2 regions of the Billgrantia sp. NRB1 genome follow, and region 1 is predicted to be linked to the other one. Evidence: predicted binding sites of a transcription regulator. Region 1 holds the regulator's gene; the other holds the start of a gene.
What was found. The regulator sigma-54, encoded in region 1, starts transcription at its own class of promoters, with help from an activator protein. The targets are predictions, from matches to a motif close to TGGCACNNNNNTTGCTNT.

Region 1 (4,287 bases):
TGCGCCCACGCAGCTCGTGGACCGATAGCCGGGAGGTATCGATCACCAGGTCGGCCAGATCGCGGATGTCGGCCAGCGTCTGCTCCTCGGATTCGATCGCTTCGGCCAGGGTCATGTCGCTGCCCTTGGTCAGCGGGTGACGGCGGCGGGTGGCTGAGTAGCGCTCGAGCAGGATGCGTGCATCGGTGGTCAGGTAGATGACCTGACAGGCGATGCCACGCTGGCGCAGTTCCTCCAGCAGGCGCGGGAAGCGCTCCAGGGCGTGCGGCAGGTTGCGGGCATCGATGCTGACGGCAACGTTCGATTGACGGGCGGGGCCGCAGCGCAGTTCGTCAGCCAGAGAGCCCAGCAGCATGGCCGGCAGGTTGTCGATGGCGTAAAAGCCGAGGTCCTCGAGGGCCTGTAGGGCGATCGACTTGCCCGAGCCTGAGCGGCCGCTGATGATGACGAGCTGCATGCGGGTCTCCTGGTCGTTGTGCTGGCCGGGTGGCCCGATTGCGTGGGTGTCAGGTGGCTGCCTGTCGTCGGATCGCCTCGATCAGGCGCTCATGCAGCTCCCGCTGACTGGCGCTCTTGCGCAGGGCCGTGCGGGTCTCGACGTCGTTCATGATGCCGGCCACCTGGCCCAGCAGCGCCAGATGGGTATCGTCGGCCTCCTCCGGGACCAGCAGCACGAAGACCAGATCGACTGGCTCGCCGTCGATGGCGTCGAATTCGATGGGGTCGGCAAGCCTGAGAAAGGCGGCCACCGGAGCGTGGCAGTGGGGGCTTCTCGCATGGGGGATGGCCACGCCGTTGCCGATGCCCGTGCTGCCCAGGCGCTCCCGGCCGATCAGCCGGTCGAAGACCTCCTGGCTATCCAGGCTCGGGGTGTTCTGGGCAATGAAGGTGCTGAAAAACTCCAGCACCCGCTTCTTGCTGCCGCCGGGAACCCCGAACAGGGTGCGTTCGGGGGGCAGGATGGTTTCCAGTGTCATGGGGAATCAGCGAGCGCCGGCGCCCTGGGCGCGGGCCTGTGCTTTTTCCTTGTGCTTGACCAGCTGGCGGTCGAGCTTGTCGGTCAACGCATCGATGGCGGCATACATGTCGGCGTCCATGGCTTCGGCATGAAGGTCGGCACCGGCGGCATGCAGGGTGCAGGCGGCCTGCTGGCGCTCTTTCTCCACGGAGAGCGTCACCTGCACATTGGTGATGTTGTCATAATGGCGCTGCACGCGAGTGAGTTTCTCGTCAACATAGTCGCGCAGGGCATCGGTCAGCTCTACATGGTGGCCGGTGATATTGACTTGCATGGCAGGCTCCTTCGTCTTTCGTGTGGTGATTCGATTGTAACCCTTTTTCCTGCCTTGCAAACCCCCTGTTTCAGCGCCTCGCCACGGGGGTCGGGCGCGGCGGCGAACGGCGTCATTTGAAGCGCTTGCGCTCGCTCGAGGAGGGAATGCCCAGGGCCTCGCGATACTTCGCTACCGTGCGTCTGGCCACGCGGATGCCGTCCTCGGCCAGCAGGTCCACCAGGCGGCTGTCCGACAGGGGCTTGCGAGGCGCTTCTCCCTGCACCAGCTTGCGGATGCGGGCGCGAATCGCCGTGCTGGAGTGGGCGTCACCCTCGCCCTCGCCGCCGACCTGGCTGGAGAAGAAAAACTTCAGCTCGAACACGCCCCGGGGGGTGTGGATGTACTTCTGGGTGGTGACCCGGGAAATGGTCGACTCGTGCATCTCCACGGCCTGGGCGATATCGGCCAGCACCAGCGGCTTCATGGCCTCCTCGCCCTGCTCGAGGAAGTCGATCTGGCGGGCCATGATCTCGCGACCGACGCGCAGCAGGGTATCGTTACGGCTGACCAGGCTCTTCATCAGCCAGCGAGCTTCCTGCAGGTGATCCTTGAGAAACTGGTTGTCCTGGCTTTTGTCGGCGCGACGCACCAGGGCCATATAGTCGGGCTGGATGCGCAGCCGCGGGAGCGCTTCGGCGTTGAGCTCGATGCGCCAGCCGCGGTGGTCGTGCAGGGCCACCAGATCGGGGATGACGTAGTCGCTGCCCACCTCGCCGTAGGCGCTGCCGGGGCGGGGGTCGAGGGTGCGGATCAGGCGGATGACCGCGTCCAGCTCGGCATCCTCAAGGCCCAGGCGACGCTTGAGGAGCCGGCGGTCATCGGCGGCCAGGGCCTCCAGGAACTGACGGACCAGGCGCCGCGCCTGGGGCAGCAGGGGCGTGTCGTCCGGCAGCGCCCCTAGCTGCAGCATCAGGCATTCACGCAGGTCGCGGGAGAAGACGCCGGTCGGCTCGAACTGCTGCAGGCGCAGCAGCACCTGCTCGACCTCGCGGGTCGGCAGGCCCTCGAGTCCCTGCTGGCGAAGGCCGTCGCGGATCTCTTCCAGCGGTTGGGCCAGGTAGCCGGCGCCGTCCACAGCGTCGATCAGGCTCTCGGCAATCAGTCGCTGACGCGGCTCCAGGTCGGTCATGGCCAGCTGCCAGACCAGGTGGCCATTGAGGCTCTGGCCCTCGGCCTGGCGCTCGAAGTCGGGGCCCTCGCCCCCGGCGGGCGCGCCCAGGTCCTGGTAGGTGTCCGACCAGTCGCTGTCGGTGCTGAGCTCGCTGGGAATCTCGCTGGCCCAGTCGTCCTCGGGGGTCTCGCTGACCTGCTGTTCGCCGAAGCCGTCGTCGAGCTCCAGCATGGGGTTGGACTCGAGCGCCTGCTGGATCTCCTGGCGCAGGTCCAGGGTGGAGAGCTGCAGCAGGGCGATGGCCTGCTGCAGCTGAGGGGTCATGGTCAGCTGAGTGCCGACGCGCAGTTGCAGAGAAGCTTTCATGGCCATGAGAGACGTTGCTCATTTGCCGAAAAGCCCCACCCTAGACCGCGGCCGGGTGACATGCAAGAGACTCTTCGATAAATTTCTTGCAATAAGTATACCAGGCGCAATCTGTGTGCCGAGGTGGCGCAATAACATTCATATCAGCATGTTGCGATCAATATAGGATTAGAGGCGAAAGTCCTCGCCCAGATATACCTCGCGCACCCGCCGGTTGGTGAGGATGGCTTCGGCGTCGCCTTCGGCGATGATCTGACCGTCGCCGACGATGTAGGCGGTGTCGCAGATATCCAGCGTTTCGCGCACGTTGTGGTCGGTGATCAGCACGCCGATGTCCCGCGCCTTGAGCTGGCGAATGATGCCCTTGATCTCGCCCACGGAGATGGGGTCGACGCCGGCGAAAGGCTCGTCGAGCAGGATGAAGGCGGGCTCGGTGGCGAGCGCCCGGGCAATCTCCACTCGCCGGCGCTCGCCGCCGGAAAGGCTCATACCGAGGTTGTCGCGAATGTGGGTGACATGGAAGTCTTCGAGCAGGCCCTCGAGGCGCGCCTGGCGGCCGCTGCGGTCCAGATCCTTGCGGGTCTCGAGAATGGCCATGATGTTGTCGGCCACCGATAGCTTGCGAAAGATCGAGGCCTCCTGCGGCAGGTAGCCGATCCCGGCCCTGGCGCGCTCGTGCATGGCGGCGCCGGAGAGATCGCGATCGTCGATATGCACCGTGCCGGCATCGGCGCGTACCAGGCCCACGATCATATAGAAGGAGGTGGTCTTGCCGGCGCCGTTGGGGCCGAGCAGGCCGACGATGCTGCCCTGCTCGATGGTCAGGCTGATATCGTGAACCACGCGGCGGCGCTTATAGCTCTTGGCCAGATGGCTGGCCTGCAGAGTCTTCATGGAGGATGCCTTACTGCTCGGGCTGCAGGGTCATGCGGATGCGCTGGCGGCCTTCAATCCCTTCGCCCTCTGCGCGGGCCTGGACCACGCGGCGGTCGAGAAAGTACTCGAGATAGCCGCCGGCGAAGGTGTCGCCGCGCTGGTGAAGTTCGGCGCGATCGATCAGTTCCACGCGCCGTTCGGCCACATGGTAGACGACGGTGCGGCCCCAGCCGCGCACCACGGGCTCGTCGGGGTCCGGCTGCTGCTCCAGGTAGGCTCGCTCACCGGTGGCGATCGCCCGGGATAGCTCGCCGGCCGCGTTGCGCTGGATCTCGACCCGATCGCCGGTCACCCGCAGGCTGCCCTGCCGGATGTCCACCTCGCCGGTATAGACAGCGGTGCCGGCGCGGTCGTCCAGGTCGAGGCGGTCGGCCTCGACTTCGATGGGGGCGCTGGCATCGTGTGCCTTGACCGTCATGGCGCTCAGCGCGACGCCGGCCAACAGCAGACCGCCCAGCGCCAGGGCGGCGAGTGAAGGGAGTGCGGGTCGAATCATGACTCGGGGTCCTCATGGGTGGCGCCGGAGGCTTCCGGAGGGTG
Region 2 (4,287 bases), 1.4 Mb from region 1:
CTCGCGCGCCGCCATCACCCGCTCGCGCACGCTGGCCGAACTCTCCCCGGTCTCGCGGGCGGTCAGCTGCTCCGGCGGTAGCGCCGGCACCTCCACCTGCAGGTCGATACGGTCGAGCAGCGGGCCGGAGAGCCGAGACTGATAGCGCTGGATCTGGGCGGCGGTACAGTGGCAGGCCTGGCGGGGATCACCCAGGTGGCCGCAGGGGCACGGATTCATGGCTGCCACCAGCTGGAAACGGGCCGGGAAGCGTCGCTCATGGCTGGCCCGGGCGATGTGGATACGCCCGGACTCCATCGGCTCGCGCATCACCTCCAGCACATGGCGGCTGAACTCGGGCAGCTCATCGAGGAACAGCACCCCGTGATGGGCCAGCGAAATCTCGCCCGGGCGCGGCCAGGAGCCGCCCCCCACCAGAGCCACGGCGCTGGCGGTGTGGTGCGGGGCGCGAAAGGGGCGCCGGCCCCACTGATCGGCCAGCGACAGGCCGCACACCGAGCGGATCGCCGCCACCTCAAGCGCTTCGTCCTCGGTGAGCGGCGGCAGGATCCCCGGCAGGCGGCTGGCGAGCATGGTCTTGCCGGTCCCGGGCGGACCGGAAAACAATAGGTTATGCGACCCGGCCGCAGCGATCTCCAGGGCACGGCGCGCCTGGTGCTGCCCGCGCACCTCGGCCAAGTCAGCGTCGATCGTGGCGGCCAAGGGCGGCACGGCAAGACGGTGCGCCTCTATCGGCGTCTGCCCCAGCAGATGCGCCACCACCTCCAGCAGGTGATCCGCGGGCAGTACCTGAAGGTCCCCGGCCAGGGCCGCCTCATCGGCGTTCTCCCGCGGCACGATCAGCTTGCGGCCGGCCTGGCGGGCGGCGAGTGCCAGCGGCAGCACCCCGCTGATCGGTCGCAGCCGGCCGTCCAGCGCTAGCTCGCCCACGCTCTCGACCCCCGAGAGCGCCTCCACTGGGAGCTGGCCGGAGGCGACCAGGATGCCCAGGGCGATGGGCAGATCGAAGCGCCCGCCGACCTTGGGCAGGTCGGCGGGCGCCAGATTGAGCACGATACGGCGAGTATTGGGAAAGTCGAAGCCGGCATTGAGGAGGGCGCTGCGCACCCGCTCACGGCTCTCCTTGACGGCGGCCTCGGGCAGGCCCACCAGGGTCATGCCCGGCAGGCCGTTGGCCAGATGGACTTCTACCAGCACCTCGGGCGCTTCCAGCCCCAGGCCGGCACGGGTGGCGATGATGGCCAGCGTCATGCGGTCCCTCGCAGTCGGTGGTAACGCCCTCAGCGTAGCAGCCCCCTCCCCGGGCCGCCCACGCCTCGCTTAGCGGCCGGTCTCGCCCGCGCCGGCGTCCTCCTCGGGTGCCGGGGGCGTGGCATCGGCGGCGGGCTCGCCGGCGCGGGCATCGAGCGCCTGCTCCAGGGCGGCGACCTGCTGCTCCAGCGCCTCGACGCGAATGCGCGTGCGCTGCAGCACATCCATCAGGATGTCGAAATCCTCCCGGGATACCAGCTCCAGCCGGTCGAAGGCGCCGCGCACCACCTGCTGAACCCCTTTCTGGAACTCCTCCGGCGCCTGGGACGCTCCCTGCAGGCGCTCGCCCAGCTGCTGGGCCAGGCGGCTGATGTGGTCATGACTCACCATGCTGATCTCTCCCGATGCGATAAATGACTGCCTACAGGATACGCAAGGCCCGGCGGCCACGCATTCCCCGTGATGCTCCGCCAGGCCCATCGCGGATCGTCTGCCCTCCTCGCCCCTCGCTATTCACACGGCAACCGCCCCGGATGCCCCGTCATGAGGCAGCTGCACCCGCACCCGGCACCGGCCTGGTGCATTCGCGCCGGCTCCGCCTCCCCGCGGACGGCGACCACGCCCCCCGTAAATGGGCAACACCATGAAAGTAATGACGTAAAACGGCAGGTGGCACGAATCTGGCTTGGCAGCATTAGCGAACCCTCGGGCGGCCGCCGCCGCCCTGCCATACCGTCCAGGAGATTCGAGATGAAACTCATCACCGCCATCATCAAGCCGTTCAAGCTCGACGACGTCCGCGAGGCGCTGGCCGACAACGGCGTCCAGGGCATCACCGTCACCGAGGTCAAGGGCTTTGGCCGCCAGAAGGGCCATACCGAGCTCTACCGCGGCGCCGAGTACGTGGTCGACTTCCTGCCCAAGGTCAAGGTCGAGGTCGCCGTGGACGACTCGCGGCTCGAGAGCGTGCTCGACGCCATCTGCAGCGCCGCCAACAGCGGCAAGATCGGCGACGGCAAGGTCTTCGTCACCCCGCTGGAGGACGTGATCCGTATCCGCACCGGTGAACGCGGCGCCGAAGCCGTCTGATCACCGGACTTTTTCTGAGCCATGGAGACATTCCAATGACGGAACTCACCGAACTGAGCTATGCGCTCGATACCTTCTACTTTCTGATCTGCGGCGTGCTGGTGATGTGGATGGCCGCCGGCTTCTCGATGCTCGAGGCCGGCCTGGTGCGCTCCAAGAACACCGCCGAGATCCTCACCAAGAACATCGCCCTGTTCGCCATCGCCTGCACCATGTACCTGCTGGTCGGCTACTACATCATGTACTCGAGCAGCGCCGGGGGCCTGCTGCCCAACCTGGGCTTCCTGCTCGGCGGCGAAAACAGCGTGGATGCGGTGCTGGCCGGCGGCGACGACGCCCCCTACTACTCCATGCGGGCCGACTACTTCTTCCAGGTGGTGTTCGTGGCCACCGCCATGTCCATTGTCTCCGGGGCCGTGGCCGAGCGCATGAAGCTGTGGGCCTTCCTCGCCTTCGCCGTGGTCATGACCGGCTTCATCTACCCGGTATCCGGCTACTGGACCTGGGGCGAGGGCTGGCTCGATGAGCTCGGCTTCGCTGACTTTGCCGGCTCCGGCATCGTCCACATGGCGGGCGCCTCCGCGGCCCTGGCCGGCGTGCTGATCCTTGGCCCGCGCAAGGGCAAGTACGGCAAGGACGGCAGCATCTACGCCATTCCCGGCGCCAACCTGCCGCTGGCCACCCTGGGCACCTTCATCCTGTGGATGGGCTGGTTCGGCTTCAACGGCGGCTCCGAGCTCAAGGTCTCCGACGTCGACTCCGCCAACAACGTCGCCCAGGTGCTGGTCAACACCAACGCCGCCGCCGCCGGCGGGGTGATCGCCGCCCTGGTCCTGGCCAAGCTGTGGTTCCGCAAGGCCGACCTGACCATGGCGCTGAACGGTGCGCTAGCCGGCCTGGTGGCCATCACCGCCGAACCCCTGGCCCCCTCGGCGCTGGCTGCCACCCTGATCGGCGGCGTGGGCGGCGCCATCGTGGTGGCCTCCATCGTCGGTCTCGACAAGCTGAAGATCGACGACCCGGTCGGCGCCATCTCGGTGCACGGCGTGGTCGGCATCTGGGGCCTGCTCGCCGTGCCTCTGACCAATGCCGACGCCAACTTCGGCGCCCAGATCATCGGCGGCCTGGCGATCTTCGCCTGGGTCTTCGCTGCCAGCCTGGTGGTATGGCTGGTGCTCAAGGCGGCCATGGGCATCCGCGTCAGCGAAGAAGAGGAGTACGAGGGCGTCGACCTGGCCGAGTGCGGCATGGAGGCCTATCCCGAGTTCCGCGCCGCCAGCGTGCAGGGTGGCGGCACCGGCCGCGGCACCGGCGGCCATACCGCGCAGCCGAAGGCGCCGGTTCAGGGCAAGCCGCGCACCGAATAGCACCAAGCAGTAGCCTGTCTCTTGAAGGCCCCTTCGGGGGCCTTTTTTCTTCACCGCCTACGCAGTGTATGCTTTAGCCCAACGCGCTCCACCGCCAAGACGGGCTGCGACCCGCGAGCCCCGCCCCGGACAAAGAGGAAACAACCATGAAACTGGTGACCGCCATCATCAAGCCGTTCAAGCTCGACGACGTCAGGGAGTCACTCTCCGAAATCGGCGTCCAGGGCATCACCGTCACCGAGGTCAAGGGCTTCGGCCGCCAGAAGGGCCATACCGAGCTCTACCGCGGCGCCGAGTACGTGGTCGACTTCCTGCCCAAGGTGAAGGTCGAGATCGCCGTGGACGACGAGATGTCGGAGAAGGTGATCGATGCCATTACCCAGGTCGCCAATACCGGAAAAATCGGCGACGGCAAGATCTTCGTCACTCCGCTGGAGCAGGTCATCCGGATTCGCACCGGGGAAACCGACAAGGACGCCGTCTGACAGCCGTAAGCTGTAAGCGAAGAGCCCAGCCCAGGTAGCTACCAGACGCAGAAAACCCCACCGGCGCCGATGGGGTTTTCTTATGGCTTGAAGCT

Region 2: a site for sigma-54 is predicted at 1,922-1,939, ahead of ACZIYR_RS18290 (P-II family nitrogen regulator). Genes of this name have one in related genera too.

What each region holds. Positions count from the first base shown of each region.
Region 1 is NZ_CM167783.1:2,622,261-2,626,547, reverse strand. Features, by position in the region: gene rapZ (RNase adapter RapZ) at 1-457, opposite strand, end outside; gene ptsN (PTS IIA-like nitrogen regulatory protein PtsN) at 507-977, opposite strand; gene hpf (ribosome hibernation-promoting factor, HPF/YfiA family) at 984-1,292, opposite strand; gene ACZIYR_RS11950 (RNA polymerase factor sigma-54) at 1,405-2,817, opposite strand; gene lptB (LPS export ABC transporter ATP-binding protein) at 2,980-3,705, opposite strand; gene lptA (lipopolysaccharide transport periplasmic protein LptA) at 3,716-4,243, opposite strand; gene lptC (LPS export ABC transporter periplasmic protein LptC) at 4,240-4,287, opposite strand, start outside.
Region 2 is NZ_CM167783.1:3,990,557-3,994,843, forward strand. Features, by position in the region: gene ACZIYR_RS18280 (YifB family Mg chelatase-like AAA ATPase) at 1-1,251, opposite strand, end outside; gene ACZIYR_RS18285 (accessory factor UbiK family protein) at 1,321-1,641, opposite strand; gene ACZIYR_RS18290 (P-II family nitrogen regulator) at 2,002-2,340, shown strand; gene ACZIYR_RS18295 (ammonium transporter) at 2,376-3,707, shown strand; gene glnK (P-II family nitrogen regulator) at 3,854-4,192, shown strand.